Regions from separate parts of the Arthrobacter sp. MYb224 genome, predicted to be linked through region 1. Evidence: riboswitches for the same ligand, from Rfam matches in the RefSeq annotation. Region 1 holds a riboswitch; the other holds the start of a gene.
The links. Region 1 has a riboswitch for thiamine pyrophosphate ahead of thiC (phosphomethylpyrimidine synthase ThiC). Riboswitches for the same ligand answer to the same signal wherever they lie in the genome.

Region 1 (3,579 bases):
ATCACTCGCACCTTCAATGAGGTACTTGTAACTCTAAGCGCGCTTTCTGTGCAGGCACTTTGGCTGCGCTTCGGGTTTCCCGGTTCTAGAGCGTGCCGGGTCCAACAGGTATCTCTTCCCCGACATATACCTTGCCACCGCTTTCAAGGAACTGCCGGCTTTTCTCAGCCATCCCGGCCAATGCAGCCTGTGCCTCGGCGGATCCATATTCATCCCGAATGTCTTGGGAGATCCGCATGGAGCAGAATTTCGGGCCACACATTGAGCAGAAGTGCGCGGTCTTCGCTGGTTCCGCCGGCAACGTCTCGTCGTGGAACTCCTGCGCCGTAACGGGGTCCAGTGAAAGGGAGAACTGGTCATTCCAGCGGAATTCGAAGCGCGCCTTGCTCAGCGCATCATCCCGCGCCGTGGCGCCCGGGTGGCCCTTGGCGAGATCCGCCGCGTGCGCCGCAATCTTATAGGTGATCACCCCGGTCTTCACATCATCCCGGTTGGGCAGGCCCAGGTGCTCTTTGGGCGTGACGTAGCAGAGCATCGCGGTGCCATAGCGGGCGATTTCGGTCGCGCCGATTGCGCTGGTGATGTGGTCATATCCCGGAGCGATATCGGTGACCAGCGGGCCGAGCGTGTAAAACGGCGCCCCGTCGCAAAGCTCCTGCTGGCGTTCCACATTCTCGCGCACCAGATGGAAAGGGATATGCCCGGGGCCTTCGACCATCACCTGAACATCATATTTCCAGGCACGCTTGGTCAACTCCGCCAAGGTATCCAGCTCGGCGAACTGGGCCGCATCATTCGCGTCCGCAATGGAGCCTGGACGCAGCCCGTCGCCCAGGGAGAATGCGACATCGTAACGAGAGAAAATCTCGCAGAGTTCGTCAAAGTGGGTGTAAAGGAAATTCTCCTGATGATGCGCAAGGCACCAACCGGCCATAATCGACCCGCCGCGGGAGACCATTCCGGTGACCCGGTTGGCGGTCAGCGGGATGTAGCGCAGCAGCACACCTGCATGAATGGTCATGTAGTCCACGCCCTGCTCGCACTGTTCGATGACCGTGTCGCGGAAGATCTCCCAGGTCAGTTCGTTCGCTTCGCCGTTGACCTTTTCTAGTGCTTGGTAGATCGGGACGGTGCCGATGGGAACCGGCGAGTTGCGGATGATCCATTCACGGGTGGTGTGGATATCGTCGCCGGTGGAAAGGTCCATCACCGTGTCGGCACCCCATTTGGTAGCCCACTGGAGTTTGGAGACTTCCTCGGCGATCGAGCTGGTCACCGCCGAGTTGCCGATGTTCGCGTTGATTTTTACCAAGAAGGCCTTGCCGATGATCATCGGTTCGGATTCCGGATGGTTGATGTTCACCGGAAGGATTGCCCGGCCGGCCGCTAGCTCGCTGCGCACCAGCTCGACATCGCATTCTTCGCGCAGGGCCACATAGCGCATTTCCGGGGTGATGACCCCTTGCCGTGCGTAGTGCATCTGGGTGACCCGAGTCCCGGGTGCCGAACGCAACGGTGGTGCCGAGCGCCCGGCCCATTCGGCGCTCGCCGTGCCGCGGCGGACCGCGGATCTGCCATCATCGTGCAAGTTGCGCTCACGCCCGGCATAGGTCTCGACATCTCCACGCTCACGAATCCACGACTCTCGAAATGGTTTCAGCCCCGTGGTCGGGTCGCTCCCCGGGCCGCTGGTGCGGTACACCTGCAGCGGTTCGTTCGGCTCGCCGTTGGGGGCATCTGCCAGCTGGATCTGCGTGACAGGAACCGAAATTCCCTCAGACTCACGGTAGGCAAGGGTGTGGGCAGAGTGCTGTTCAAATTGTTCCACTGTGGGAAACTCACTTCCTTCGCCGGCATTACCCGGACAGGTTCAACGGTCGCGGACGGCGTTAGCCCGATCTCAGCCCCTGCGAGGGCACCCGTGTGGTCTCAAACAAGGTATCACGACTGACAACGTGGACTTGCAAGGAAGACGAGAAACTTTAAAGTGAAAGGCTCCCATTGGGCAATATCCAACGGGAGCCTTACGATCATCACTCGCACCTTCAAGGAGGTGTCTACGACATTACCCGGGGTTTCTATGTCAAAGCTGAGCATAAACTCGGCAATTCCGAAGAGCCGGGGTGACTACTTGTTCAGGCTGAGTTCCTGCGACGCGTCGACTTCGATCGCGGTCTTCTTCGCGGCGCTGGGAATGCAGGCCGCCAAGATTGCCGCGACCACGGAAATGCCAGCTCCAAGTATCAGCGCCACGCGGAATCCGGATTCTGACGGTAGTGAAGCTCCGCCGAAATCGGTGGTCATCTGGGCCAGCACCAGGCCGATGACCGCGGCGCCGGTGGTCGTGCCCAGCGAACGCATCAGCGTGTTAAAGCCATTGGCCGCAGCCGTTTCGCTGCGGGGGACTGCGCCCATGATGATCGCCGGCATGGCGCCGTAGGCCAGAGCCACACCACCGTTGATGACGAGGCTGGTGAGCATCAGGCTCCACGCGCTACCCATGCCGAGCAGGGTCAGGCAGTAGCCGACGGCGATGACCGAAACGCCAAGTACCAGCGTGAACTTCGGGCCTCGTGCGTCGGAAAGCCGCCCGCCGACAGGGGAGAGCACCAACATCATCAGGCCGCCTGGAGCCATCCAGAGGCCGGCTGCGAGAATCGACTGGCCCAAGCCATAGCCGGTCTGCGACGGCAGCTGCAGGATCTGTGGCATGACCAGCATGCTGGCGTACATTCCGAAGCCGACGAAAATCGAGGCGATATTTGTCAGCAGCACGCGCGGAATAACAGCGGTGCGCAGGTCAACCAGCGGATCCTTGGTCCGTGTTTCCCAAATGCCCCAGATCAACAGCGTGAGGGCGGCCATTCCGAACAGGCCCAGCGTCAGCGGTGCCGCCCAGCCCCAAGAGGAGCCCTTGGAGACGGCAAGCATGAGCGAGATCAGGCCAATGCCCAGCCCAATGGCGCCCAGCCAGTCGAAGCGCTGTCCGGCGGCGCCGGCCGGCAGGGCAGGAATGAGTTTCCAGATGGCGACAACTACCAGCAGCGTGACTACCGCGCTGCCGTAGAACAGGGCGCGCCAGTTGGCGAAATCAATGACGGCGGCGGAAATCGGCATGCCGATGGCGCCACCGACGCCCAGCGTGGCGCTGACCGTGGCAATGGCCGAAGACAGGCGTTCCTTCGGGACAAGGTCACGCAGCATGGCGATGCCCAGTGGCACCATGCCCGAGCCTAGGCCTTGCAGTGCGCGGCCGACGATCATGACCTCCACCGTGGGGGCCATGGCGCACACGATGGAACCGAGGATCAGTGGCAGCGCCAGGATGAGCAGCATGCGCCGTTTGCCAAAGAGGTCGCCCAAGCGCCCGGAAATTGGTACTGCCACCGCGGCTGCAAGTAGCGTGGCGGTGATGATCCACGCGGTGTTTGAGGCTGAGGTATCAAAAATGCCGGGCAGCTGTGGGATCAGCGGCGTGACCATGGTCTGGGTGATCGACGAAGCGATGCCCGCGGAGGCGAGAACGGCGACTGCTAGACCTGAGCCGGGAATCCCGGCAGAGGTGGGTTTGGACACGAG
Region 2 (3,579 bases), 240 kb from region 1:
GCAGATACAGGGCGTCCTGGGCCAGGTAGTACTCGAAACGTTCGCGCTCCAGCGTGCCCGCGGAGAGCTCGAGGATGAACTGAAGCTCATCGATTCCACCGCGCAACTCGGCGATCCGCTCCCACCAATCGGCCATCGGATCCGCGCTGTGCCCCGCGAAGAGCCCGGCAAAGTGGTTCACCGGTCCGTGCCCGCTGCCCACCTGCAATTCATCGGCCGCGGCAATCGCCGCGAAGAGGTACTCCTTCGCCGCGCCCAGGGCGGTCGCCCAATCCCCGCCGCGGGCATAGTGCGTGGCCAGCGCGCTGGATAGCGTGCAACCGGTGCCGTGGGTGTTGGCGGTGGCGTGGCGTGGGCCGTCATAGCAGGCGATCACCCCGGCCGGGCCCACCAGCGCGTCGGGGCAGCGTTCGGTGGGCAGGTGGCCGCCCTTAGCGATCACCAGCACCTCGTATTTGGCCGCCAGGCGTTGGGCCTGTTCGAGCAGTTCCTCCCAGCCACGCACCGGTTGCTCGCCGAGCAGGGCCGCAAGCTCTGCGGTATTCGGGGTGAGCACATCCGCCCGGGAAAGCAGTGCGTCCAACGCCGAACCATCGGCCAGCAGCCGGTCCCCGCTGGTCGAGATCATCACCGGGTCCAGCACCACCGGAGCGTGCACCGTTTCCAGCCACCGGGACACCGCGGTGATGATCTGTGAATTGGCCAGCATGCCGATCTTGATCGCGTCGATGCGCACATCTGCGGACACCGATTCCAGCTGCTTGGCCACGAACCCCGCGTCGACGGCCTGCACCGCATCCACGCCGAGGGTATTCTGCGCGGTGAGCGCGGTAATCACGGCCATGCCGTAGCCGCCGTTGGCGCCGATGGCCTTCAGGTCTGCCTGGATTCCCGCACCTCCCGAGGGGTCGGAGCCGGCGATCGAAAGAATGTTGGGACTCATTTGGCGCCTTCCCAGAGATTGCGCAGTTCGGCGCTCGCCGCCTGTGGATCCTCCGCGGCGCAGATCGCGCGGACCACCGCCATGCCGGCGGCCCCGCCGCCGCGCAGCGCCGCGGCGTCCGCGGCGGTCAGCGAGCCGATGGCCACGCAGGGCAGCTCGGTGAGCCGATTGGCCCGCAGGAATCCATCGATGCCCAGCGGGGTGGGATGGTCCTTCTTCGTGGGCGTCGCGCGGATCGCCCCGACCCCCAGGTAATCGAGGTATTTCGCGTCGGCGTTGGCCCCGGCCAGCTGTTCATCGGTGGACGCGCTGAGCCCGATAATCCCCTCGCCGATGATTTCGCGGGCGTAGCGCACCGCAATATCCTTCTGCCCGATATGGATGCCGGTGACCGCGGCCCCCGCGGCGCGTGCGGCGAGGAATACGTCGATGCGGTCGTTGACCAACAGCTCGGCCTTGCCGGCGGTGAGTTCCGCCGCCGCGCAGGTCAGTTCGAAGAATTCGCGGGCCGTCTCGTTCTTGGCCCGCAGCTGCACCCACTGCACTCCCGCGGCCACCGCGCCTTCGATGACTTCCAGGGTGCTGCGCGGCTGGCAGCTTTCGGTGTTGGCTACCAGGTAGATTCCCAGATCACGCATTATTTGCCTCCTCAAGGCGCAGGTTGTGCAATTCGTCGGGGTCCAGCAGCGAGAGTTCGTCGAGGAAGGCCGCGGCGAAACTACCCGGGCCGCGGCCGATGGCCAGGGCCTTTTCGGCGGCCAGTCCGTACAGGCCGTGGGCTGCGATGGCCGCGTCGAACGGGTCTTCGCTCACCGCGAGCATCCCGGCGCAGATTGCACCCAGGGCGCAGCCGCCGCCGGTAATCCCGGTCAAGCCGATCCCGTTGCTGTGCACCAGCGTGGTGCGCTTGGCATCGATGATCGCATCGGCCGCTCCGGAGATCGCGACCACCGAACCATATTCGATGGCCAACTCGCGTCCAGCCTCGATGGCCGCGTGCACGGTGTCCTGCGCGTCCACTCCGCGCCCGGTCGAGCTGCGCCCGGCCAGCGCCAGAATCTCCGAGGCATTGCCGCGGATCAGGGTGGGGCGCTGGGCCACGATTTTTCGCGCGAAGTCAGTGCGTACCGGCAATGCGCCCACGGCCACCGGGTCCAGCACCCAGGGGGTGCCGGCCTGGTTCGCCCCATGGACCGCTTCGTCCATGGCGCGCAGCTGTTCGGTGCTCGGAGTGCCCAGGTTCACCAGGACCGCGGAGGCCACCGCGGCAAATGGCCCGGCTTCGCCGGGCAGGTTGGTCATCGCCGGAGCCGCCCCGGAGGCCAGCAGTGCATTCGCGGTGAAGTTGGCGACCACGGTATTGGTCAGGCAAAACACCAAAGGGGATTGTTGCCGATAATTCCGGGCAACGGAAGTCAGGGTCATGCGACATCCCTCCGCTAGTTTGAACTAGTTCAGGTTCGACGGGTCTCATCTCAGTCGGTGAATCCGACACCCCGTGTCACTGGCTAGAGCGTACTCACCAAAGCCGCGGAAGAACAAATTATTGCCGTGCGCGGCGTTGCACCAGCGCCCTGACGGTGGCCTCGTCGATTCCCTGAGCTCGGGCTAATTCCCATACCCGATCCACCGCTTGAACCAGATCACCGGAGGATTTCTCCATATCCGCTCCGGCGTTCACCAGCGTTCCGGCACGCCGTCGGGAGGAAACCAGGCCGGTGGCCTCGAGTTCCTTATAGGCGCGGGCCACCGTCCCGGAAGCGACCCCCAAATCGGTGGCCAGTGCCCGCACCGTAGGCAGCTTGCTTCCCGCCGGCAGCTCGCCCAAGGAAATCAGCGAAGAGATTTGTGTGCGGATCTGTTCATAGGGCGGAACCGCCGCGTCCAGGTCCACGAAAATATGGTGGCTCATACGCGCTGCGGCACCCTAGCTTCTGGGCGGGCCAAAATGATCACTGCCGGGCAGCAGAAGACGATGATCCCCACGGCCGAAACGTAGGGACCTGCCTCGTAACCCCAGGCCAGCATGGTGACGGCCGCCGCGGTGACTACGCGGAGGGCGCGTAGTTCGTGGACTTGGCGGTACCAAATTTCTTGCTCCACGGTGACATCCCAAGGCAAGGCCGCACGCCGAACCCACCAGATGTGGCAGGCGGTAGCGGCAAGCAACGCGAGGAGCGCACCCAGCGCGAAGACCGGTTTGACCGGAACTAGACCCCAAAAATATTCGAATGGTGGATTGATCAGCAGGTATGTGGCGCCGATGAGCAAGAGCCCGGCGAGCACATAGACATAGCGCGGCAGGTCTGCGCTGTGCCGAGCCAGTGAATGGGTTCCCTTGGACTTCAGGTGCAGGTAGCCCAGGAACCCGGCATTGAGCACCAAGAACAAGAGGGCTACCACCAGGAGCGACACAATTGCCTGCGGGGCGTTCTCACCGGGGCGCGCATTGTCCGCGTACTCGGTCTGCACAAGCGAGGAGGAGCAGGCCAGTGCGATGAGTGTGAGTGCGGTGGTGAGGAATCCAATGGCAAGCAAATTTTCGCGCATCCGCAAAAAGGAGGAGGCTGGCTTTGGGCTAGTGGTTCTGGCAAAATTTTCCGGTGGCTTCCACAATGCCATGGCGATGAAGGTGA

Region 2: linked by a shared signal. The riboswitch ahead of thiM (hydroxyethylthiazole kinase) and the one ahead of thiC (phosphomethylpyrimidine synthase ThiC) in region 1 are both predicted to bind thiamine pyrophosphate.

Annotation. Positions count from the first base shown of each region.
Region 1 covers NZ_PCPU01000006.1:4,737-8,315, reverse strand. Annotated here, with positions in the region: gene thiC (phosphomethylpyrimidine synthase ThiC) at 86-1,828, opposite strand; TPP riboswitch at 1,826-1,933, opposite strand; gene CQ017_RS12190 (MFS transporter) at 2,128-3,576, opposite strand.
Region 2 covers NZ_PCPU01000006.1:248,847-252,425, forward strand. Annotated here, with positions in the region: gene thiD (bifunctional hydroxymethylpyrimidine kinase/phosphomethylpyrimidine kinase) at 1-943, opposite strand, end outside; gene thiE (thiamine phosphate synthase) at 940-1,581, opposite strand; gene thiM (hydroxyethylthiazole kinase) at 1,574-2,368, opposite strand; TPP riboswitch at 2,358-2,452, opposite strand; gene CQ017_RS13285 (GntR family transcriptional regulator) at 2,487-2,855, opposite strand; gene CQ017_RS13290 (hypothetical protein) at 2,852-3,579, opposite strand, start outside.